Regions from separate parts of the Arthrobacter sp. 05N428_2 genome, predicted to be linked through region 2. Evidence: riboswitches for the same ligand, from Rfam matches in the RefSeq annotation. Region 2 holds a riboswitch; each other region holds the start of a gene.
The links. A riboswitch is a leader RNA that binds a small molecule or an ion and turns the genes downstream of it on or off. The one in region 2 is predicted to bind S-adenosylmethionine.
Positions count from the first base shown of each region.

Region 1: it holds a riboswitch for S-adenosylmethionine, as region 2 does, so the genes downstream of both, AC1DGI_RS05205 (aminotransferase class V-fold PLP-dependent enzyme) here and AC1DGI_RS14715 (DUF1737 domain-containing protein) in region 2, are expected to answer to the same signal.
Region 3: it holds a riboswitch for S-adenosylmethionine, as region 2 does, so the genes downstream of both, AC1DGI_RS07245 (bifunctional o-acetylhomoserine/o-acetylserine sulfhydrylase) here and AC1DGI_RS14715 (DUF1737 domain-containing protein) in region 2, are expected to answer to the same signal.

Region 1 is NZ_JBFTMR010000004.1:81,370-89,117, reverse strand. It holds gene AC1DGI_RS05230 (fluoride efflux transporter FluC) at 1-130, opposite strand, end outside; gene AC1DGI_RS05225 (fluoride efflux transporter FluC) at 127-585, opposite strand; gene AC1DGI_RS05220 (metal-dependent transcriptional regulator) at 586-1,299, opposite strand; gene AC1DGI_RS05215 (Nramp family divalent metal transporter) at 1,310-2,605, opposite strand; gene AC1DGI_RS05210 (class I SAM-dependent methyltransferase) at 2,703-3,461, opposite strand; gene AC1DGI_RS05205 (aminotransferase class V-fold PLP-dependent enzyme) at 3,557-4,975, opposite strand; SAM riboswitch class IV at 5,010-5,123, opposite strand; gene hisN (histidinol-phosphatase) at 5,227-6,039, opposite strand; gene rsgA (ribosome small subunit-dependent GTPase A) at 6,122-7,237, opposite strand; gene aroA (3-phosphoshikimate 1-carboxyvinyltransferase) at 7,221-7,748, opposite strand, start outside.
Region 2 is NZ_JBFTMR010000014.1:30,689-38,436, reverse strand. It holds gene AC1DGI_RS14730 (glutamate--cysteine ligase 2) at 1-796, shown strand, start outside; gene AC1DGI_RS14725 (O-succinylhomoserine sulfhydrylase) at 809-2,017, opposite strand; gene AC1DGI_RS14720 (rhodanese-like domain-containing protein) at 2,014-2,433, opposite strand; gene AC1DGI_RS14715 (DUF1737 domain-containing protein) at 2,430-2,735, opposite strand; SAM riboswitch class IV at 2,750-2,862, opposite strand; gene AC1DGI_RS14710 (ATP-grasp domain-containing protein) at 3,176-4,123, shown strand; gene AC1DGI_RS14705 (glycosyltransferase family 2 protein) at 4,107-4,715, shown strand; gene purU (formyltetrahydrofolate deformylase) at 4,712-5,605, opposite strand; gene AC1DGI_RS14695 (L-serine ammonia-lyase) at 5,609-7,000, opposite strand; gene AC1DGI_RS14690 (sarcosine oxidase subunit gamma) at 7,000-7,635, opposite strand; gene AC1DGI_RS14685 (2Fe-2S iron-sulfur cluster-binding protein) at 7,628-7,748, opposite strand, start outside.
Region 3 is NZ_JBFTMR010000005.1:109,002-116,749, forward strand. It holds gene metX (homoserine O-acetyltransferase MetX) at 131-1,330, opposite strand; SAM riboswitch class IV at 1,342-1,457, opposite strand; gene AC1DGI_RS07245 (bifunctional o-acetylhomoserine/o-acetylserine sulfhydrylase) at 1,517-2,833, opposite strand; SAM riboswitch class IV at 2,894-3,008, opposite strand; gene AC1DGI_RS07250 (VOC family protein) at 3,224-3,862, shown strand; gene AC1DGI_RS07255 (CPBP family intramembrane glutamic endopeptidase) at 3,973-4,782, opposite strand; gene AC1DGI_RS07260 (histidine phosphatase family protein) at 4,863-5,519, shown strand; gene hutI (imidazolonepropionase) at 5,516-6,727, opposite strand; gene AC1DGI_RS07270 (NAD(P)/FAD-dependent oxidoreductase) at 6,739-7,748, opposite strand, start outside.

The DNA of each region.
Region 1 (7,748 bases), on a different contig from region 2:
CATTGACGGTCAGGGTGGCCCAGGGCCAGTGCGGATGCGGACCGTGCCGGTGTGCGAACCAGGAATCCACCGCAAACCGCAGCAATGCGCCGGCCACCCCGAAAATCCCTACCAGCAGCGCCGTGATCACCGCGCGCCGCCTCGAACGCCGGCCAGTGCGCCGGCCAGGGTCTTGCCTGACTTCCAGCCGGCTGCCGCCGCGCCGAGTCCCATTACCAGCGACAGCGCCAGATAGGCGAGCCAGACGGCGTGGAAGCCGTCCCGGATCTGCTGGTCCAGCGAGAGGGCCAGCGCCGAAAACGTGGTGAAGGAGCCGAGCAGCCCGGGCCCGAGGCCGGCCCGGAGCCAGAAAGCAGTCCCCGGCCGGGCGATCCAGAAGGTGGTCAGGGCGGCCAGCACGAAGCTGCCGGCCACGTTGATCGCCAGCGTGGTCCACGGCACGGTCCCTGCCGATTCAGGGAAGGCCAGACCCGCGCCGTACCGCAGCTCCGTGCCGACCAGGCCGCCCACGGCCACTGCCGCCCACGCCCGCCAGCCCGGAACGCCGGACACCGCGGCGGGGCTTAGCCCAGGCGGTGTTCTCATTCAGTGCCCCGTGACACGGCAGCCGGGGTGGGGGACGTCGCTGTGCACCCAGAGCGCGGCGGCAACCTCGTCGGCGAGGTCAACGTCGCGCAGTTCCCGGCGGTTGCCGACGCGGACGATCAGCGGGCCGCCGAACGGTTTGCGGCCCCTCACCTCGACTTCGGCGTCCAGGTCGATCCGTTCGGCGGCGAGGTAGCGCAGCAACTCCGGATTTTCGTCGCTGATCCGGGTGATCCGGCCGGTGTGGCCGTCGTCGAGTTCACTCATCCGGTAGGCCGGCGGCATCAGCACCGAGCCGTCCGCGGCGGGAATCGGATCGCCGTGCGGGTCCCGGACCGGGTTCCCCAGCTTCGCCGCCATCCGCTCGATGAAGGTCTCAGAGACGGCGTGTTCAAGGAGTTCGGCCTCGTCATGGACCTCGTCCCAGCGGTAACCGAGTTCCTGAACGAGGAAGGTCTCGATCAGCCTGTGCCGGCGGACCATCGAGAGCGCCAGCCGGACGCCGTCGTCGGTCAAGGTGACGGAGCTGTACGGCTTGTGGTCCACCAGGCCCTGGTCCTTGAGCTTGCGGACCATTTCGGAGACGGATGAATTGGCCACGCCCAGACGCTGGGCCAGCTGCGTGGAGGTGATGGGCTTGTCCTGCCACTCCGTGAAGGAGTAGATGACCTTGACGTAGTCCTCGATCGAGGAGGAGGGCGGACTGGTCTTCACAGCCCCAAGCCTACCGTCCGGCTGCGCCGGAGAACGTGAGCCACAGCAGGACCACGTTCAGTACGACCACGAGGATCACACTGACGATTGCGGCGGTGCGCAGCGCCAGGCCGTCCGCGAACCGTCCCATCAGGGGCTTGCTGCTGGTCAGCACCACGAGCGGGACCAGGACGAACGGGATCCCGAAGCTAAGGACCACCTGGCTGAGGACCAGTCCCATCGTGGGGTCGAAGCCCACGCCGAGCAGGACGACTGCTGGAATCAGGGTGAGCAGCCGGCGCATCAGCAACGGAATCCTGATCTTGAGCAGGCCCTCCATGATGGTGCCGCCGGCGTAGCAGCCCACCGAGGTGGACGCCAGACCGGAGGCGAGCAGGCCGACGGCGAAGACCACGCCGACCACCGGGCCGAGGCTGGCGGTGATGGCGGCGTGCGCGCCCTCGATGGTGGCGGTGCCTGCTTCCCCGGCCAGGGTCGACGCGGCCAGCAGCAGCATGCCGATGTTGACGATGCCCGCGACGGCCAGCGCCACGATGACGTCCCAGCGGGTGGCCTTGACCAGCCGGGCCACGGCGTGGGGCGGGACGTGCAGGTGCGGGTTCGGGCGGTGCCGGTCCCGGGAAAGCGCCGAGTGAACGTAGATGGCGTGCGGCATCACGGTGGCGCCCAGCATGCTCGCGGCCAACAGCACCGTATCGGGTCCCTGGAAGCCGGGCACGAGGCCGGACAGCACGCCTCCCGGGTCGGGCGGCCTGATGACGAGCCCGGCCAGGAACCCGACCGTGATGATGCCCAGCAGGAACATGATGACGAACTCAAAGGGTCGCTGCTGGTTGCGGCCCTGCACAGCGAGCAAGGCCATCGACATGCCGCCGACAATGATCGCTCCGAGGGGGAGCGGCAGTCCGAAGAGCAGATACAGGGCCACCGCGCCGCCCACCACCTCGGCGAGGTCGGTGGCGGCTGCCACGATTTCGGCCTGGACCCAAAAGGCGCGGCGCCAGGCCGGCCTGAGCCGCTCGCCAAGGATCTCCGGAAGGCTCTTGCCGGTGACGATGCCGAGCTTGGCGGACTGGTACTGGACCAGTACGGCCATGACATTGGCGACGACCAGGACCCAGACCAGCAGGTATCCGTACTTTGCCCCGGCGGTGAGGTTGGCGGCCACGTTGCCGGGATCCACGTACGCGATGGCAGCCACGAACGCCGGGCCAAGCAGGCCCACGAGCGCGCGGCGTCGGCCCCGGACCTTGCGGGCAGGCGGCTGCCCTGCGGGCGGGGGTTCGTGTCCGGCGACGTCCAGCACTGCGGGCTCCGATGGAAGTTCCTGCTGCCTACACCTGAAAGTTAGGCTCACCGAAATAATAGCCGCGGCTGAATGATCTCCGCAATGCGGTGCGTACTCAGGCCTTGGCGGCGCGCCAGGTCTGCGTCAGGTAGGGCAGCGGCAGAATCTCGCCGACCCCATGCCCTAGGTGCACGTGGAGGTACCAGTCGAGGTTGCCGAGCACCTTGGCGCGGGTGTCCTCGCCGGCGCGCAGGTAGTAGCTGCGGGACTTGGCCAGTTCCAGGATGTCCTGCGTGCTCACGGGCTCCTCCCAACGGGTCAGGTGGCTCTCCAGTCCGGTGAATTCGGGGCCGAGCGGGGGTTTGAAGTGCGGTTTGTGGACGTCGCCGGCGTGCATGATCCGGGACAGCCGGTGGACCCAGGGGACTGAGGTGTCGAGCTGGTTCCAGATCAGGCCCAGAACCCCGTGCGGGCGCAGGATCCGCGCCACTTCGGTGCTGGCCAGGAGCGGATCGCACCAGTGCCAGGCCTGCGCCACGGTAACTAGGTCGTACGACTGCGCGGCCAGGCCAGTGTGTTCGGCGGTGCCTTCGACGGCGGTGACGCCCGGCAGGGCCCGGCGCAGCTGCTCGAGCATGTCCAGGGACGGATCGACGGCGACCGTGCGCAGCCCCCGTTCAACCAACAGCGCCGTGAACTTTCCGGTGCCGGCCCCCAGATCGACGGCGTCGCGGGCCGCGGCCGGGACCAGCCAGTCGGCCGAGTCCTCCGGGTAGCCGGGCCGGACCCGGTCGTAATGCTCGCCGCCGTCCTGGAAGCTCCGGCCGAGCTCGCGCCGCCGGTCATGGTGCAATTTGGGGCCGCCGCGTGCCACGTGCGCTCTCCTTCGGCAGCTGAAGCTGGATACCTACCGAATTTACCGCACGCAGCAGGCGGCGGTGCCCCAGCTCCCGGTGCCGGCCTGGTGTGCTAGTCGAGGGTGCAGGGGGCGGCGCCGGCCGTGCCCGGCGTGTTGGGTGCCCACTGCGGGTAGCTGCGGGTGTCGTTGGCCGGCACCCAGCGGCCGGCGTCGACGACATAGTCCCAGCCGAGGCCGTTCCGCCGCAGCTCCTGCAGCCCGTCGAGCAGCCGCCGGGCGTCATCGAGCCGGGACCCCAGGCCAAGGCTGGCGCGCAGCGACCCCGCGGGCAGCCCGAGCCGCTTCAGCAGCGGGTGCGCGCAGAACCGGCCGTCGCGCAGGCCGATTCCGTGTTCCGCGGACAGATACGCGGCGACCAGGCCGGCGTCGTAACCGGCGACCGAGAAGTTCACGACGCCGATCGTCCCCGGGCCCGCCGACAGGGCGGTGTCCTCGAAGATGTGGTGCACGCTCACGCCGTCGATCTGTCCCAGCCCCTCGACCAGGAAGGTGCGGATGGCATCTTCATGGGCGTGCCACTGCTGCTCGTCGAGTGCCTCGATCACCTGGCCGGCACGGGCCAGCGCGGCGGCGCCGAGGACGTTCGGGGACCCGGCCTCGTGGCGGGCCGGCCCGGTGGTCCAGCTCACGCTGTCCAACCGGGCGTCCCGCACCGCACCGCCGCCGGCCAGGTGCGGCGTTCCGGCGTCGAGCCAGTCCGGCCGGCCCACCAGTACACCGGCGCCGAACGGGGCGTAGAGCTTGTGGCCGGAGAAGGCAAGGTAGTCGACGTCGTCCGCGGCGATGTTGATGCGGCGGTGCGGGGCCAGCTGGGCGGCGTCGACCGCGATCCGGGCGCCGAATTCGTGCGCGAGGGCAGCCAGCTCACGGATCGGCAGGATTTCGCCGGTGACGTTGGAGGCGCCGGTGACGGCCAGCAGGTTTACCCCGCCCCGGGCGAGTTCCGTCCGGAGCCGCGCCAGGGTGAGGGCCAGCGTGGGGGCCGCCACGACGCTGCGGTGCGGGACGCCCTGCCAGGGCAGCAGGTTGGCGTGGTGCTCGATGTCCAGGTAAAGCACCTCGCCCGTGTGCCGGCCGCCGGCGACAGGCAGGCAGCCGGCCAGCAGGTTCAGCGAGTCGGTCGTGTTCCGGGTGAAGATCACCGAATCGTCCGGACGGCCGCCGACAAAGCCGCGGACGATGTTGCGGGCATTTTCGTACACCGAGGTGCTCAGCTGGGACGCGTACCCCGCGCCCCGGTGGACGCTGGCGTAGTACGGCAGGATTTCGTTCAGGTAGGCGGAAACCACGGAGAGTGCCGGGGCCGAGGCGCCGTAGTCCAGGTTCGCGTAGCGGACCTCGCCGCCCCGGATCAGCGGGGCCAGGATTTCGGCACCGGAGACCGCAGACAGCGGCCGGCGGCCGGCGTCGAAGCGTGTCTCCGAAAGTTCCGGGCCGGCGGGGTGGGTGGGGATGGTGGCAGTCGTCATGGGACCTCGCTCGAAAAGGACCCCGCTGACAGGGGATCCGCGCTTGCCGTGTCCGCTCCGGACCGGCCAGGTCGTCACCCGGGGCACCCCGCCGCGAATGGAGGGTTGCCGGCCAGCAAACCGGGGTTTAGCGCTGGCACTCGTGACCTGTGTCGAGCCTAGGACATGGCCGCCGCACGGAAAAGGATGGCCGCAGTGTGTTGCAGTGTGTTACGCCATCCGGCCGCCGGTCCCGCCCGCGGCACGGTCCCTCAAAGCAGGTCGTCGAGTCCCGGGTTCAGGCGCTTGAGGACCTCCGAGTGCAGGATCGAGTTGGTGGCCAGCGCGTTGCCGCCAAAGGGGCCATCCTCGCCCTCAAGCGAGGTGAAGCGGCCGCCGGCCTCCGTCACGATTGGAACCAGGGCCGCCATGTCGTAGAGGTTGAGTTCGGGCTCGCAGGCGATGTCGACAGCGCCTTCGGCTACGAGGCAGTAGGACCAGAAATCGCCGTAGGCGCGGGTGCGCCAGACTTCCTCGGTCAGGCCGAGGAACTCGTCAAGGTTCCCGCGCTGCTTCCAGCCGCCCAGGCTCGAGTAGGACAGCGACGCGTCCGCGAGCCGGGACACGTTGGAGACCTTCAGCCGGGTGGCGGCCGCCAGCGAGCGGCCCATGTACGCGCCGGCGCCCTTGGCAGCCCACCAGCGCTTGCCCAGCGCCGGTGCGCTGACGACGCCGACCACGGGTTCGCCCTCATCAACGAGGGCGATCAGGGTGGCCCAGACGGGGACGCCGCGGACGAAGTTCTTGGTGCCGTCGATCGGGTCGATGATCCAGCGGCGCGAGCCGTGGCCGGAGCTGCCGAACTCCTCGCCGAGGACGGCGTCACGCGGGCGGGACCGGGACAGCTGGCCGCGGATGGCCTCCTCGGCGGACTTGTCGGCGTCTGTCACCGGGGTGAGGTCCGGCTTCGTCTCGATCCGAAGGTCGAGCGCCTTGAAGCGGCTCATGGTCTGGGAATCCACGGAATCTGCCAGTACATGGGCAAGGCGCAGGTCATCGTTGTAGCTCGAAGCGGGTTGACTCATGGTTCCAAACTACCGTCAAAACCGGCCGCGGACGGGGAGGCCACGTCGCCGCCCGCCGCGGAGAAGCTGTGGCGATGTGTTGTTAGGAGACGCTTCCGAGTTCCTTGGATTCCTGGGCTTCCATCCGCGGATCGGTGCCGAGCAGCCGGCGCAGCGACGCGAGCCGGGCCGGACCGGACGGCCCGGCGTGGCCGGACAGCACCCACGCGTCCACCCCACAGTTGACCGCCGCCGCGTCGTGCTTGCAGCCCCGCTCGCAGTCCTCGGTGCCGGGCGCCAGATCCGGGAAGGAGCGCAGAATCCGGTCCGGGTCCACGTGGGCCAGCCCGAAGGAACGGATGCCCGGGGTATCGATGATCCAGCTGCCTGCGGGTGCGTCGTTGACCTTCAGCGCCAGCGCGGAGGAGGACGTGTGGCGGCCACGGCCGGTGACCGCGTTGACGCCGCCGGTGGCCCGTTCGGCCCCGGTCAGCGCGTTCACCATGGTGGACTTGCCGACGCCGGAGTGGCCCAGCATGACAGTGACCTTGCCGTCCAGGCAGGCCCGCAGCTGCGAGACCGCGGCCTTGTCCAGCCGGGCAGACAGGCCGTCGTCGGAGCGGGCGTCGATGCCGGACGCGGCCGAATCCGCAGTCCTGGATATGATCACCGGAAAGTCGAGGTGCTCGTAGTTGGCGAGGAGTTCGGCGGGGTCTTTGACGTCCGCCTTGGTGACAAGCAGCAGCGGCTCGATCCCGGCGTCGTAGGCGGCCACCAGGGCGCGGTCGATGAAGCCGGTGCGCGGTTCCGGGTTCGCCGCGGCCACGACGACGACGAGCTGGTCGGCGTTCGCGACGACGGCACGTTCGATCGGGTCCGTGTCGTCGGCGCTGCGGCGCAGCAGGGTCCTGCGGTCCTGGATCTTGACCAGCCGCGCCAGCGAGTCGGTCTCGCCGCTCACGTCGCCGACGAGCGAGACGAAATCCCCGGCGACCACCGGATTGCGGCGCAATTCCCGGGCGCGGGCGGCGATGACCGTGCGTTCATCTTCGGTGCCTTCGCCCACGACGGCGGTGTAGCGGCCGCGGTCCACGGTGATGATCCGCCCGGTGACGGCGTCGTCATGGCTGGGCCGATCCTTGGTGCGGGGCCGGGAGCCCTTCTTGTTGGGCCTGATGCGGACGTCGGACTCGTCCCAGGAGTCAGTGCTGCGGGCCAACTGCGGCGTCCTTCTGTGCGGTGGTTCCCTGGCCGAGCATGGCTGCCCACAGTTGTGGGAAGTCGGGCATGGTTTTGGCGGTCGTGGCGATGTCCTCGACCTCCACGCCGGGCACGGCGAGCCCGAGGATGGCGCCGGCCGTGGCCATGCGGTGGTCCGCGTAGCTGTGCACGACGCCGCCGTGCAGGGCGGCGGGCCGGATGCGGAGTCCGTCGGCGGTTTCTTCGACATCCCCGCCCAGGCGGTTGATCTCGGCCGCGAGGGCCGCGAGCCGGTCAGTTTCGTGGCCGCGCAGGTGGGCGATGCCGGTGAGCGTCGAGGGAGTCGTGGCGAGGGCACACAGGGCGGCGACGGTGGGCGCGAGTTCGCTGGTCTCGGCGAAGGTGGCGCCCTTGATCTCCGGGCCGCCGGTGACGGTCAGGGTCCCGTCCGCGAAGCTGACGCTGGCGCCCATGGTCGCGAGGATACTGCGCCAGAGGTCGCCGACCTGGGTGGTCTGCGCCGGCCAGTT
Region 2 (7,748 bases):
CCACACCAGCATCGGCTCCCCTGAGGAAGGCGTGGCAGTCCTGGACCGGATCCGCGACAAACTGGCGGTGTTGATTGCGATCAGCGCCAACTCGCCGTTCTGGAACGGTACGGTGACCGGCTTCGAAAGCTACCGCACGCAGGCGTGGAACCGCTGGCCGGCGGCCGGGCCCTCCATGATCTTCGGCAGCGTGGCAATGTACCGGCGCGTCGTTTCCCGGCTGCTGGAGACCGGGGTGCTCTTTGACGAGGGCATGGTCTATTTCGATGCCCGGCTGGCCCGCTATCACCCCACCGTGGAGGTCCGGGTTGCGGACGTCTGCCTGCGCGCGGAGGATGCCGCGCTGATCGCCGTGCTGGTGCGCGCCCTCGTGGAGTCAGCCAGCCGGGAGTGGCGCGACGGCGTGGATCCCGCTCCGGTGCCCACGGTGCTGCTGAAGATGGCGGCTTGGCAGGCCAGCAACTGCGGCTTGCGCGGCAAGCTGCTGGACTTCGGGAGCTTCCGGCCGGCGCCGGCGGCCGAGGTGGTGCACGCGCTGGTGGAGTTCCTGGCGCCCGTCCTCGCCGAGCAGGGGGAACTGGAGCTGGCCCGCCGCGGCGTGGACCGGATCCTGGCGAACGGTACGGGTTCACAGCTGCAGCGGCAGGCACTCCGCGCCCCGGGGCTGGACAACCCCGCCGACGACGCCGGCCTGGCCGCCGTCGTCGCCCACGCCGTGCGCGTCACGCTGCGCGGCGCCGACGCCGACACTGCTGCGGAACCGGCCCCGGTGCTGTCACGGGTGCGCCGTGGCTAGGCCTGGCCGCGGCTAGACCTGCTTGAGCGCCTGCCCCAGGTCGCGGATCAGGTCATCGACGTCCTCCAGGCCCACCGACAGGCGCACGACGCCGTCGCTGAGGCCGATCGCGGCACGCCCGGCGGGCCCCATGGCGCGGTGGGTGGTGGTGGCCGGATGGGTGATCAGCGACTTGGAATCGCCGAGGTTGTTGGAGATATCGATGATCCGCAACGCATCCAGCAGCGCGAAGGCGGCGGCCTTCGCCGAGCGCCCGGGCGACTGCGCAAGCTCGAGAGTCAGCACGGTGCCGCCGGCCTTCATTTGCCGGGCGGCCAGCTCGTACTGCGGATGGGACGCCAGCAGCGGGTACCTGACCCAGCTCACGGCCGGCTGTTCCTCGAGCCATTGGGCCAGCCGCAGCGCGGAGGCCGAGGAATGGCTTACCCGCAGGGCCATCGTTTCCAGGCCCTTGCTTAAAACCCAGGCGTTGAAGGCGGATAGGGCCGGACCGGTGTGGCGCATGAGCTGCCTGACCGGGCCCTCGATGAACTCCTTGGTGCCCAGGATCGCGCCGCCGAGCACCCGGCCCTGGCCGTCGATGTGCTTGGTGCCGGAGTACACGACCACGTCGGCGCCGAGCTCGCCGCAACGCTGCAGCAGGGGAGTGGCGAAGACGTTGTCGACCACCACCGTGGCGCCGGCGGCGTGCGCCAGTTCGCTCACGGCCGCAATGTCCACGATCTCCTGCATCGGGTTCGACGGCGACTCGAAGAACACCGCGGTGGTCGGCACCGACAGCGCCGCCCGCCACTGTTCGAGGTCCGGGCCGTCCACGAAGACCGTCTCCACCCCCCAGCGCGGCAGGATCTCGTTCAGGATCACGAAGCAGGATCCGAAGAGCGACCGGGCCGCGACCACGCGGTCGCCCGCCGCGAGCAGCGCCCCGAGCGCGGTGAAGACCGCGGACATGCCCGACGCCGTGGCGAAGCACGCCTCGGTCCCTTCCAGGAGCCGGAGCCGTTCCTGGAAGGTGGCTACGGAGGGGTTCCCGTAGCGGGAGTAGACGAAGCGCTCGTCCTCGCCGGTGAAGGCGCGTTCCGCGGCGGCGGCGGATTCGTAGACGAAGCCGGAGTTCAGGAAGATCGGCTCGGTTGTTTCCTGGAACCCGGTGCGGTCGAGGCCGCCGCGGACGGCCTGGGTTTCCGGGCTCCAGCCCTGGGCGTCGGGATTGAAGCTCATTTAGTGCTTCCGCCGTGGGTGGGGAGGCCGCGGTTCTTCCAGCCGTTTACAGTCCGGGCGCCGGTCTCGTCCGGTTGGCCCTCGAAGCCCTCCAGCACGTTGTAGGCGGTGAAGCCGGCGGCCGCGGCGGCGTTGGCGGCGGCGACAGAGCGCACTCCGGAGCGGCAGAGGAAGAGGAGCTCGGCGTCGGCCGCTGGCGCCTGCTGGCGGAGCTGCTCCAGGAAGTTCGGGTTGGGGGTCCCGCCGGCGAGGCTCCACTGGATGAACAGCGGATCCCGGCGGCCGTCGGCGGCGGACGCGGTGACCGGAATGCCGATCTGCTCCCATTCCGCCGCGGTGCGGACGTCCACCAGGGTCGCGCCGGCCCCAAGTTTGGCCCAGGCCTGGCGCGGACTCAGATCGCCGGCGTAGCTCATGCCTGGTCCCCGCCGTCGAAGCCGCCGTCGAAGCCGCCGCTGCCGCCGCTGCCGGCCGCGACTGCCGCCGGCAGCACGACGGCCTGGGCCACTATGACGGTGCTGCCGTTGAACGTGACGGCGGGGCTGCCGTGCAGGACGTAGCCGTCGGCCAGTGCGGCCGAGATGCGTTCGCAAAAGCTGCGGTCATCGGGGCCGGTGAACAGCCGGTAGGCCAGTGGTTTTTCTGTGCCCGGACCGGGAACGGCCGGGGACGGGGCGGCGGCTGTGCCGGGCACAGCGGGCGCGGACGCGTCGGGCATGACGGGTCTCCTTACTCTCACGCTTGCAGCTCGAATGGTCGATTGCCGAGTTTTCACCTGAGGCACCCCGCCGCGAAAGGAGGGTTGCCGCCCGGCAAGTCAGGGCTTGTCGCCGGGGCTCATTACTCACAAAAAATCTAACACTTACGACGGCGCCCGGCACCGGGGCCGGCGTCATGTGAGGTCACGGTCCGCGGGCTTGCGGCATTCCAAGACAGCGCCTCGGGTAGCCCCCGGATCAACCCCAGTAGCGCCCGAGCCGCGCGGCGGGGCCCTCGGGGCAGATTCGGGTAGCCCCTACTCGGGCTATCCGATAGAAACGTCCCTTTTACTGAGGGGGCACCTCCATCCACCAATTTGTCCGGCGCAGCACTGGGGCGGCCGGAACTTCAGCAAAGGAATTGGATTCTTATGCTCACGTCTCATCAAGAGGGCCACCTGTGAAGCCCCGCGCGCTGGTTACCGGGGCCGGGGGCGCCGCGGGACACGCCATAGCGGCCCAGCTCAAAGAACGGGGCATTCCCGTCTTGGGCACCGACATCCGCGAGCTGCCGGCAGGCTCGGGCATCACCGGTGTTCGTGTCCCAGGGGCCTCGGACCCGGAACTGGTCTCTGCACTCCGCCGGCTGGTGGCCGCCGAAGACGTCAACCTCGTCATTCCCACCGTGAGCGAGGAACTGCCGCAGCTGGCAGCGTTCCGCGCCGGGTTCGGTCCCGACGTCCGCGTCGTCATCGGCGAACCGGGTCCTGTGGCGCTCGCCGGCGACAAGCTGTACACCGCCTGGCAGCTGCAGTCGGCCGGTGTGCCCGTCCCCCGATTCGGCGTGCCGAGGGACTTCGCCAGCGCCGACGCCGCCATGGACGCCCTGGGCGGCCCGGTGGTCGTCCGGCCCCGCGTCGCGGGCGGCTGGCGCGGGGCGGTCGTCGTCGACGGCAGCGCGGAGGTGGACTGGCACCATCTGCCGGCTGGCCAGATAGTGCAGGAATTCATCCCGGGAACTGAGTACGGTCCGATGGTTTTCGGCACCCCGGCGCACAACAGCGCCGCGCCGTTCGTCGTCGTGGTCGAGAACACGGAAGCGGCCCAAGGGGCGGTGGCTAACGCGGCGGGCGCCCGCCGGGCTGAGGCAGGAGAGGCCGTCGACGTGGGGAATGTAGCGATGGCGGCGGTCCGCGTGCTGGGCCTGACCGGCCCGGTCGGCGTCGTTGTCCGGCGCCGCGCCGACGGGACCCCGGTGGTGCTCGAAGTCAGCGCCCGGTTCGGCGCCCACAGCGCGCTCGCACCCGAATTGCTCGACGCCGTCCTGGCCTCCTTCGTGCTGCCTTCCTTCAACCCGGCGTCCTTCCGGCAGAGCCCGGCGACGCATGCCAATGTCGCTGCGGTTTGAGGTCAGCGCCGCGCTGCGCCGCCGACGCGGCACGCCCACCCTGCTGGACGAATGGCCCACGGTGTCGATCATTGTCCCCGCCTTCAACCGGGCGGGCGACATCGAGGACTGTGTGCGGTCCATCCAGCTCACCAGCTACGACCGCTACGAAGTGGTGCTGGTCGACGACGGGTCCGCCGACACCACGGCCGAACTCATGCTGGCTATGGCCGCCGCGGACCTGCGGATCAAGGTCGTCCGGCAGGCCCGCGCCGGTAAGGCTGCCGCCCTGAACCTGGGCTTTCAGCACGCCACCGGCGAGGTCCTGATGCTCGTCGACGCGGACGGCATCCTGGCCCGGCACACTGTCAAACGGATGCTCCAGGGTTTCGGCGACAGGCGCACCGGCGCGGTCTGCGGGCACCGGCGGCCGGCGAAGCTGAACCGGCTGCGGGCCCGGATGCCGGCGCTCAACATCCGGGCCTTCCGCCGATCCGTGCTGGAGGACGTCGGGCCGTTCCGGGAAGACCCGGCAGGCGTGGACGCGGAACTGACCCGGCGGGTACGCCGCGCCGGCTACCGGGTGCTCTCAGCGCCCGCTACCGGGAACTAGCGCAGCACCACGGTCCGGTTGCCCTGCAGGATGACGCGGCCTTCGCAGTGCCAGCGGACCGCATTGGATAAGGCCTTGCATTCGGTGTCCCGCCCGGCCGCCACCAGGTCCTCGGGGCCGTAGGTGTGGTCCACCTCCACCACCTGCTGGGAGATGATGGGCCCTTCGTCGAGCTCCGCGTTGACGTAGTGCGCGGTGGCGCCGACTGTCTTCACGCCGCGTGCGTACGCCTGGTGGTACGGTTTGGCGCCCTTGAAACTGGGCAGGAACGAATGGTGGATGTTGATGGCCCGGCCGTCCAGGCGGCGGGTCAGGTCATCACTGAGGACCTGCATATAGCGGGCCAGCACCACCAGCTCCACGTCGAACTCCTCGACGAGGTCTAGGAGCCGCTGTTCCGCCTCAGGCTTGGTGGCGGCCGTGACCGGCACATGGAAGAACGGGATGCCATGCCATTCGACGAGCGTCTGGTGGTCGGTGTGGTTGGAGACAACAGCCACCACCTCGACCGGTAATTCCCCGATCCTGGCCCGGAACAGCAGGTCGTTGAGGCAATGGCCGAACTTGGACACCATGATCAGCACCCTGCGTTTCGAACCGTGCCGCTCCAGCTGCCAGTTCATCGCGAACCGGTCGCCCACCGCGGGGAAGGCCGCCCTCAGCCGTTCTGCCGTGGATGCGTCCCCCTCCGAGGAGAAGTGCACGCGCATGAAGAAATGCCCTTCGGAGCGTTCCCCGTACTGCTTGATGTCGAGGATGTCGCAGCCGTGTTCCAGCAAGAATCCGGAAACAGCGTGCACAATCCCTTTCTGCTCGGGGCAATCGAGGGTGAGTACGTGCTCCACCACCTGCGGCCCGGCCGCTGACGCTTCAGACTGGATAACCGTCACCGTTCAGCACTCGATGACGTTCACGGCGAGGCCCCCGCGCGAGGTTTCCTTGTACTTGGTTTTCATGTCCGCTCCTGTTTCTCGCATGGTCTTGATGGCTTTATCCAGGGATACCTTATGGCTGCCGTCGCCGTGCAGGGCAAGACGCGCGGCGTTGATGGCCTTGACGCTGGCGATGGCGTTGCGTTCGATGCACGGGATCTGCACGAGCCCGCCCACCGGGTCGCAGGTGAGGCCGAGGTTGTGTTCAATGCCGACTTCGGCGGCGTTTTCCACCTGCGCCGGCGTCCCGCCGAGCACTTCGCAGAGCCCGGCGGCGGCCATGGAGCAGGCGGAGCCCACTTCGCCCTGGCAGCCGACCTCCGCCCCGGAAATCGAGGCGTTGATCTTGAACAGGATGCCGACGGCGGCGGCGGCCAGCAGAAAGCGGACCACACCGTCGTCGTCGGCTCCCGGGACGAACCTGGTGTAGTAGTGCAGGACCGCCGGCACGATCCCGGCCGCGCCGTTGGTGGGGGCGGTGACGATCCGCCCGCCCGCGGCGTTCTCCTCGTTGACCGCCAGCGCGAACAGGTTCACCCATTCCATCGCAAGCAGCGGGTCGGCGGAGGTTCCGCCGTCCAGTTCCGCATCGGTGGCGCTAAGCGTCCTGAACAACGACGGCGCGCGGCGGGTGACGTTGAGCCCGCCCGGCAGGATTCCTTCCGCGGCGCAGCCGTTGCTCACGCATTCGCGCATGACGGCCCAGATCTTGAGCAGGCGCTCGCGGAGCTCGGCCTCGCTGCGCCACACGAGCTCGTTGGCGAGCATGATGTCCGAGACGGACTTGCCTTCGCGGGCGCAGGTCGCCAGGAGCTCATCCGCCGTGGTGAAAGGATACGGGAGCACCGTGGTGTCCTCGACAACCTTGTCCGTGCCGGCGGCGTCACCGGCCACCACGAAGCCGCCGCCGATCGAGTAGAAGCTGCGTTCCCGGAGGACTGCCCCGGAGCGGTCCAGCGCCCGGAAGGTCATCCCGTTCGGGTGGGCCGGCAAGGATTTCCGGCGGTGCAGGACCACATCCTCGTCCCAGTTGAAGTCCACCCGGTGGTCCCCGGCGATCCTGAGTTCGGCGTCGAGCGCGGCCGCAGCCACCTGGTCGTCGGCGGTTCCGGTGTCCACGGTCTCGGGGTCCTGGCCCTGGAGTCCCAGGACCACGGCCTTATCCGAACCGTGGCCCCGGCCGGTGGCGCCCAGGGAACCGAACAGTTCGGCCTGGACCCTGGTGGTGGAGCTCAGCTGGCCGTCGCTCTTGAGCCCGTCGGCGAAGCGTTTTGCCGCCCGCATCGGGCCGACCGTGTGGGAGGAGGACGGCCCGATGCCAACGGAGAACAGGTCGAGGACGCTGAGCGCCATTAGGGGACCTCGGGGGTCGCGAATTCGCGCATGGCATCGAGGAGCCAGCGGCCAAGGAACTCCGCAAAGGAGGCCCGCGGCAGGACCCGGTAGGTCTCGTCCGCAGTCTTCCAGAGGATGGCCGGGATGCCGCCGATTTCCGTGGACAGCGCCGTCCCGGGTTTCAGGACGCGGGGGTGGAGGTCCAGGGCGCAGCCCTTTTCCAGCACAGCCCGCGCCCGCGGACCCGAAAGTTCGAGCGTGGTGCGGTTGGCGGACAGATCCACCACCTGTCCCTCGCCGTCCCCGAGCCCCTCGATGAGCGTCCGGGGGAGGCTGCCGCCCAGGCTTTCGTGCGACTCCGCGGGCGCCACGAGCAGGAATTCCGCCGGACCCAGCCACAGCACCGCGGTGTCGCCACTACCCCCGACCTCCCCGGAGATGGCCGGCAGCCCGCCCGTGAGGGCAGCCAGCCGCTCGCCGGCCGCGCTGGCCGGGGCCAGCCGGAGCCCCGCCATGGTCAGGAACGGCACCTCGCGCAGTTCCACCACGCCCGCGACCGAGCCCGCTTCGAAAGCCGCGCCCAGGTGCGACGCCGGGCTCTTCCGGAGGGTCTGGATCTTCTTGGAGTTTTCGAGTGCTGCAGTGTCAGCCATCTTTACGGGTCCCTTCAGAGTCAAAAAGTACAGTTTCAGCGACGACAACGTCCACCAGTTCGTCGCCGGCGGCGGCCACCAGAGTCTCGCCGATGCGGTTGCGGCCGTTCTTG
Region 3 (7,748 bases), on a different contig from region 2:
AACCTGACGCTTGTGTGAGTTATGACACACAGCTTTTATCCTCAACGAGTATGGACTGCCATCGCCGCAGGCTCAACGACCATTCGCGCAGAGCCCGTCTGCAAAAATGCACAGCCGACGACGCCGCCGGCTAGCCGAAGAAGCTCTCCCGCAGTTGATCGCTGAGCTGGCCGATCTCGGTCAGGAAGCCGTCATGGCCGATCGGAGCCTCGATCACATGCACCGGAACGTCTCCCGGCAGGGCGTCGGCGAGTTCACGGGACTGGGCCGGGAAGTACAGCCGGTCCGAGTCCACGGCGGCCACGAGGAACTCAGCGGTGGCCCTCGAGAGGGCCTTCTTAAGGCTTCCGCGGCCGCGGCTGATGTCGTGGCTCATCAGCGCCTCGGTGATGGCGATGTAGCTGTTGGCATCGAAGCGGCGCACGAGTTTGTTGCCCTGGTGGTCCAGGTAGCTCTCCACCTGGTAGCGGCCCCGGCCGGCCAGCGACCCGGCTTCGAGCGGGGCCTCGGCCGGCTGCGGCTTCCGCCCGAAGCGGCCGTCCAGTTCGGCGGCGGAACGGTAGGTGATGTGGGCGATCCGGCGGGCCAGGGCCAGACCGGCATGCGGTTCCGGGCCGCCGTAGTAGTCGCCGCCGTTGAAGTTGGGGTCCTGGCGGATGGCCAGGGTCTGGGCCTGGGCGAACGCAATCTGCTCGGCCGTGCTGCTGGCACCCACCGAGATCACGGCGCAACGCCGGACCCGTTCCGGGTAACTGACCGCCCATTCGAGGGCGCGCGCTCCCCCGAGGGAACCGCCCAGTACGGCGTGCCAGCTGCCGATCCCCAGGGCGTCCGCGAGGCGGGCCTCGGCGGCGGTGCTGTCCCGGAGGGTGACCAGCGGGAAGCGCGAGCCCCAGGGCCTGCCGTCCGGTGCCGGCGTCGAGGGCCCGGTGGAGCCGTAGCAGCCACCAAGGATATTGATAGAAACCACGAAGTACCGGTCCGTGTCCACGGGCGCGCCGCGGCCAGCCAGCTGCTCCCACCAGCCCGGTTCCTCGCCGGCACCCCGGGTGACATGGGTGTCTCCGGTCAGGGCGTGCTCGATCAAGACCGCGTTGGAGGCGTCAGCATTGAGCGTTCCCCAGGTCTCGTAGGCGAGCGTGACATCCGGCAGGGTGGCGCCGGATTCAAGGGCCAGGGAGCCGATCCGGTGGTGGCGCACCGTCCCGTCCGGGACGGACGCGGCCCCTGTGCCTTTCGTCGTTTGGTGGCCCGTCACGTCATGGCCCGTCGCTTCGCGGCTGGTTGCTGTGCTGTCGGGTGCACCCGTGCGGGCGGCGGCAATCGTCATGTGCGGACCTATCTTTGCGCTTGCCCGCCGTCAGCTGACCGACAGGCCAGGTCTTCACCCGGGGCACCCCGCCGCAGGAGGAGGGTTGCCGGCCAGCAAGCCGGGGCTGTCGCTGGCACTCATGACCTGCCCCGAGTCTACGAAACACGGCCGGGCAAGCGCGAAGATTGTGACGGCTGTGTGACCTCAGGCGGTTTTGGCCGCCCGGAAGCCGGCGTCAAGGTCAGCGACGATGTCGTCGATGTGTTCCAGCCCCACTGACAGCCGGACCAGGCCGGGGTTCACCCCGGCAACCGTCTGCTGTTCGGGCGAGAGCTGGCTGTGCGTGGTCGACGCCGGGTGGATGACCAGGGACCGCACGTCACCGATGTTCGCCACGTGGGAATGGAGTTCGAGGGCATCGACGAAACGTTTGCCGGCCTCCGCTCCGCCGGCGATGTTGAAGGCCACGACGGCGCCGGTACCCTTCGGGCCGTACTTGCGCCCGCGCTCGTACCAGGGGCTGGACGGCAGTCCGGCGTATGCGACGGATTCGACGTCGTCCCTTGCCTCCAGCCATTCGGCCACCTTGACGGCGTTGGCGACATGGCGCTCCACCCTCAGGCTCAGTGTCTCGATGCCCTGGGCGATGAGGAAGGCGTTGAACGGCGAGACGGCCGAGCCGAGGTCGCGCAGCAGCTGGACGCGGGCCTTGAGGATGAAGGAGAGGTTTGCGCCCAGCGCCCCGTCGGCTCCGAGGTCGCGGGCGTAGACCAGGCCGTTGTACGTGGGGTCCGGGGTGTTGAAGCCGGGGAAGCGCTCGGGGTCCTTGCCGAAGTCGAAGTTGCCGGAGTCCACGATCACGCCGCCGATCGCGGTGCCGTGGCCGCCAAGGTACTTGGTGGCCGAATGGACCACGACGTCGGCGCCCCATTCGATCGGCCGGATCAGGTAGGGGGTGGAGAGCGTGTTGTCCACGATCAGCGGTACCCCTGCCCGGTGGGCCACGTCCGCGACGCCTTCGAGGTCCAGCACGTCCTGCCGCGGGTTGGAGACCACCTCGCCGAAGAACAGCTTGGTGTTCGGCTGCACCGCGTCCCGCCACTGGTCCAGGTTGTCCGGGTCTTCCACAAAGGTCACCGAGATGCCGAACTTCTTCAGTGTGTGCGCCAGCAGGTTGTAGGTGCCGCCATACAGGCTGGGGCTGGCGACCACGTGGTCCCCGGCTTCGGCGATGTTGAGGATGGCGAAGGTTTCGGCGGCCTGCCCCGAACTCAGGAGGAGTGCGCCGAGGCCGCCTTCAAGGCTCGCGACCCGCTGCTCCACCGCATCCTGGGTGGGGTTGCCGATCCGGGTGTAGATGGGGGCGAGTTCGGCGAGGGCGAAGCGGTTGGCCGCGCTTTCCGCACTGGGGAAGACGAACGACGTCGTCTGGTAGATCGGGAGCGCCCGGGCTCCGGTGGCTGAATCCGGCTCCTGGCCGGCGTGGATCTGGCGGGTTTCAAAGGACCAGGCGTTGGACATTGGAGAGCTCCTTGTGACTGGGCACAGGCCGTCCGTGGCCCTGGGGCCCGGCCGGCTCTGGCGCCGCGCTTGCCTTCCGGCGGACGCCGGTTGGCCAGGTCTTCACCCGGGGCACCCCACCGCGCAGGAGGGTTGCCGGCCAGCAAGCCGGGGCTCGATGCTGGCGCTCATGACCTGGCTTCAGTCTAGGAAGGCCCCCGGGCGTCTGGATAGCTTTATGACGAAGATGAAGCCGCGCCCCACGTGCAGCCCCGCCAAGCGCCCGCGGGCGCCGGAAAGTGGTGCCGCACCGGGCTGACGCCCGTCGCCCTCGGCCCGCGAAAATGACATCCCATCACGGTTAGGATGCCCTAAGCTGAGAGCCCCATCACAAAGTGCCAAGATGATGGCATGCGCATGGATCACGTCTCTTACGCCTGTGAACAAGATGGCTTGGCTGCCACCACCAAACGTATTGCGACCGCCCTCGGTGTCGAAGCCGTCAAGGGCGGGGTACACCCCCGTTTCGGGACCCGCAACATGATTATTCCGCTCGCCGGACACAAGTACCTGGAGGTCGTGGAGGTCCTTGACCACCCCGCTTCGGACAAGGCCCCGTTCGGCCAGGCCGTACGCGCCCGCTCGGCCGCCGGCGGCGGCTGGATGGGCTGGTGCGTCGAGGTTGACGACCTGGCCCCCTTCGAGGAGCGGCTGGGCCGCGCCGCCGTCAATGGCAACCGCAAGTTCCCGGACGGCCGCGAACTGGTCTGGAAGCAGATCGGCATCCTGGGCCTGATCGCGGATCCGCAGGTCCCCTACATGCTCAAATGGGAGGGCGACCCCGCGTTGCACCCTTCCCACGCGTATGAGAGCAGCGTCAAGATGTCTGAACTCACCATCGCGGGCTCGGCCGAGCGCGTCACCGAGTGGCTGGGCGTCCCCGTGGAGAAGCCGCTGGAGGACGTCGCTGTCAACTGGCTGGCCCCCCGCGGGACGCCGGGAATCATGTCCGTCACTTTCGAAACCGCCTCCGGGGCCGTCACCATCTGACGCCTTCGGTCCACCAAACTTCGGCCGCCAGCAGCGGGTGCCAATGATGCCACCCGCCGCCGGCGGCCGAAACCCTTTAACCCGGCGGGTTGGCCCGGCAGTCCATCGACTCAGCCCAGGCCGATCGCCTTGCCGAAAAGGCTGAAGCCGACGAAGGCGACGGTGTCCAACACCGCATGCGCGATCACCAGCGGCATCACCCGGCGGGTGCGCGTGTAGATCAGGGCAAAAATGACGCCCATGATGGCGTTGCCGATGAACGGCCCGAAGCCCTGGTACAGGTGGTAGCTGCCGCGCAGCATGGAGCTGGCGAAGATGGCCAGCGGCATGCCCCAGCCGAACTTGCCGAGCCGGTCCAGCAGGTATCCCACCACGATCACCTCCTCCACGATCCCGTGCCGGATCGCGGAGAGGATGAGCACCGGCACCGTCCACCAATAGGAGTCCAACGCGCTGGGGATGATCGCCGTAGTTATTCCCAGCGCCCGGCCGGCCGCGTAGAGGCCCAAAGACGGGATCCCGATCAGCGCGGCGAGGCCCAGTCCCTGGACCAGGTCCTTGCCGGGACGGGCGAAGTTGAAGCCCAGTTTCCGGAACGCCGAGGTGCCCGTCCTGGCTGTGAAAGTGCCGCCGGCCGGGTCGGCGGGGCCGGCGGGGCCGGCGGCCCGGTGTTCGGTCAGGAAGTAGATCACCAGCACCACCGGGACCAGGGCGAAGATGATGTCCAGCAGCTGGTAGGTGAGGTCGAAGTATTCGCGGCTGCTCTGCGAGCGGTTCAGCGTCGACGTGCCCTGCGCCAGCGGCGCCCTGGTCATCTTGTCCAGCAACTGCACCACCGAGTACACCGCCGACTGGCCCAGGGACAGCCCCAGGACGATCCAGACTTCTAGCCGCAGCCGACGGCGGGAGGGAACCAACATGCTTCTATCTTGCCTGCCGTTTCAGGGAGTTGACTGCAAGTGCCTATGCTGGGGGCGTGAGTGCGCCCGGGAAAATATTCATGATCCGGCATGGCCAGTCCGCCGCCAATGCCGACACGTCGATTTACAACCGGGTGCCCGACTACCGGATCCCGCTAACCCCGCTCGGTGTAGAACAGGCCACGGCGGCCGGCGAGCAGCTCCGGCGCGAGCTCGACGGCCAACAGGTGTGCGTCTATGTCTCCCCCTACCTCCGGGCCTACCAGACCCTGGAGGCACTCCGGCTGGGCTCCCTCACCGAGCGCGTGATCGAGGAGCCGCGGCTGCGCGAACAGGACTGGGCGAACTTCCAGATCGCCGGCGACATCGAGGACCAGAAGGAGCTCCGCAACGCCTACGGGCACTTCTTCTACCGCTTCCGCGAGGGCGAATCCGGCTCCGACGTCTATGACCGGATCTCCTCCTTCATGGAGACCCTGTACCGGCACTGGGCCAGGCCGGACTACCCGCCGAATGCGTTGTTTGTGACGCACGGGCTGACCATGCGGCTGTACTGCATGCGCTGGTTCCACTGGTCGGTGGAGTACTTCGAGTCGCTGAACAACCCGGACAATGCGGAGATCCGTACTCTACTGCGCACCCCGCTGGGCAAGTACGAACTGGACAAGCCGTTCAGCCAGTGGGAGGACCGCCGGGTGGACGAGACCGTTCTGGACGCCCCGCCGATGGTGTTCTAGCGGGCGCGGACGCCGGCGCGCCAGACGGCGTGGGTCAGGGGCATCCCCGGCCGGTACGCCAGGTGGGTGGCGGACGGGGCGTTGAGTAGGTGCAGGTCCGCCCGGTGGCCGACGGCAATCGAGCCGACCGCCCGCTCGCCGTCGACGTCGTTCCCGGACTCCCGGCCCAGCGCCAGCGCGCCCCCGTACGTCGCGGCGCGGACGGCTTCGTCCACGCTGAGCCGCATCTGCAGCACCGCCGTCGTGACGCAGAACGCCATCGAGCTGGTGTAGGACGTCCCGGGGTTGCAGTTGGAGGCGAGGGCCAGCTGGACGCCGGCGTCGAGCAGTTCCCGGCCCGGCGCCAGCGGCTGCCGGGTGGACAGGTCGCAGGCCGGCAGGCAGGTCGCGACGGTGCCGCGCTCCCCTGCGCCGGCCGCTGCCTCCCAGCCGGACCAGCTGTCCGCCAGGGCCTGGACGTCCGCCCGGGAGAGGTGGTTGACGTGGTCCACGCTGGCGGCCCCGAATTCCACCGCCAGCCGCACTCCGGGGCCCTCCCCCAGCTGGTTGCCGTGCACGCGCAGTCCCAGCCCCGCGTCCCGGCAGGCCTGGAGCACGCGGCGGGATTGGTCCTCGGTGAAGGCGCCCCGTTCGCAGAAGACGTCGGCCCAGCGCACGTAGGGGCGGACCGCGGCGAGCATGGGCCCACAGACCAGGTCGGTGTACTCCTCGGCGTCCATGCCGGCGGGAACCAGATGCGCGCCGAGGTAGGTCGCCTCGTCAGCGACGGTGGAGGCGATCCGGGCGCTGCGGGCCTCGTTGTCCACGTCCAGGCCGTAGCCGGTCTTGGTCTCAAGGTAGGTGGTGCCCTGGGCGACAGCCTCCGCCACGCGCCCAAGTGCGAGCCGGGTGAGGTCGAAGTCGCCGGTGTCCCGGGTGGCGCCTGTGGTGACAGCGATCCCGCCGGCGCTGTAGTCCTCGCCCGCCATCCGGGCTTCGAACTCCGCGGTCCGGTCCCCGGCGAAGATCAGGTGGGTATGCGAATCCACCCAGCCGGGCAGCAGCGAGCGGCCGCCGGCGTCGACGGCGTCGTCGGCCGCGGGGGCCGCGGCGGCGGCGCCGATCCAGGCGATGCGTTCGCCCTCGATCACGATGGCCGCATCCTTGAGGACCCGGTGGTCCGCGTCCTGGGTCATCAGTTCCGCGATATTGGTGATCAGGGTGCTCATGGGTCCATTCTTCAGCCCCGGATCGACATCCGGGTCGCCGCCAGCGCCGCGGCTGTCCGGGATGCCGGACTGCCGGCAGGGAACGGCTCCCGGGATTCCGGCCCGGCGAGGATCTGCTCCGCGGCGAGCTCGGCGATGCCGGAGGAGGTCTGGAAACCGTAGCCGCCCTGGCCGGCAAGCCAGAAGAAGCCCGTGGCCTCGGCGTCGAACCCCACCACCGGGATGCCGTCGGCCGCTTCGGTGCGGAGCCCGGTCCAGGCCCGGCTGACGCTGCCGATCCCCATCGTGGTGATGGTATTAAGCCGGGCGATGAGCGCCTCGATGTCGCCCGGATACGGCCTGGCGTCCTCGGGGCCGCTCGGCACGGATTCGGATGGCGAAATCAGAACCTGCCGCCGCCCGTCGGGACGGAAGTAGAAGTTGCCGGTCGACGCCACCATCGGACAGCCGACCGGCAGGGGGTTTTCGACGTCGACGATCGCCGCGGTGCGGCGGTAGGGCTGGAGTCCGAGCTTCTCGACGCCGCTGAGCACCGCGAGCTCGTCGGCCCACGCGCCGGCGGCGTTGACCACGACGGCGGCCTCGAACCCCTCCTGCCCGGCGCCGAGCTCCCAGCCGGTGCCGAGGCGCTGCGCCGAGTGGACCCTGGCGCCGGTGATGATGTCCACGCCGCCCGCGGCGGCCCGCTCCCGGTGGTCATCCAGCAGCAGGGACGCATTGCAGGCAAAGGACCCGGAGTCCAGGCCGGCGGCAGTGAAGGCGCCCGGCTGGAGCGCGGGGCAGAGGTCCAGGGCCTCGGCGTGACTGATCCGCTGCATAAACCCGCTAGCCTGCTGCTGGACGGTTTCCTCGTCACCGATCAGCATGAACCGGCGCGGCGAGAGCACGGGCTCGGGCCGGGTGCCCTCGTGGGTGCCGAGGAGTTCCAGGGTGCGCATGGTCAGCTCCTGGACCACGGGCGGCCCGTAGCTGGGGATCAGTTGCCGGGCCGAGCGGGCGGAGGTGTGGTAGCCCAGCGTCT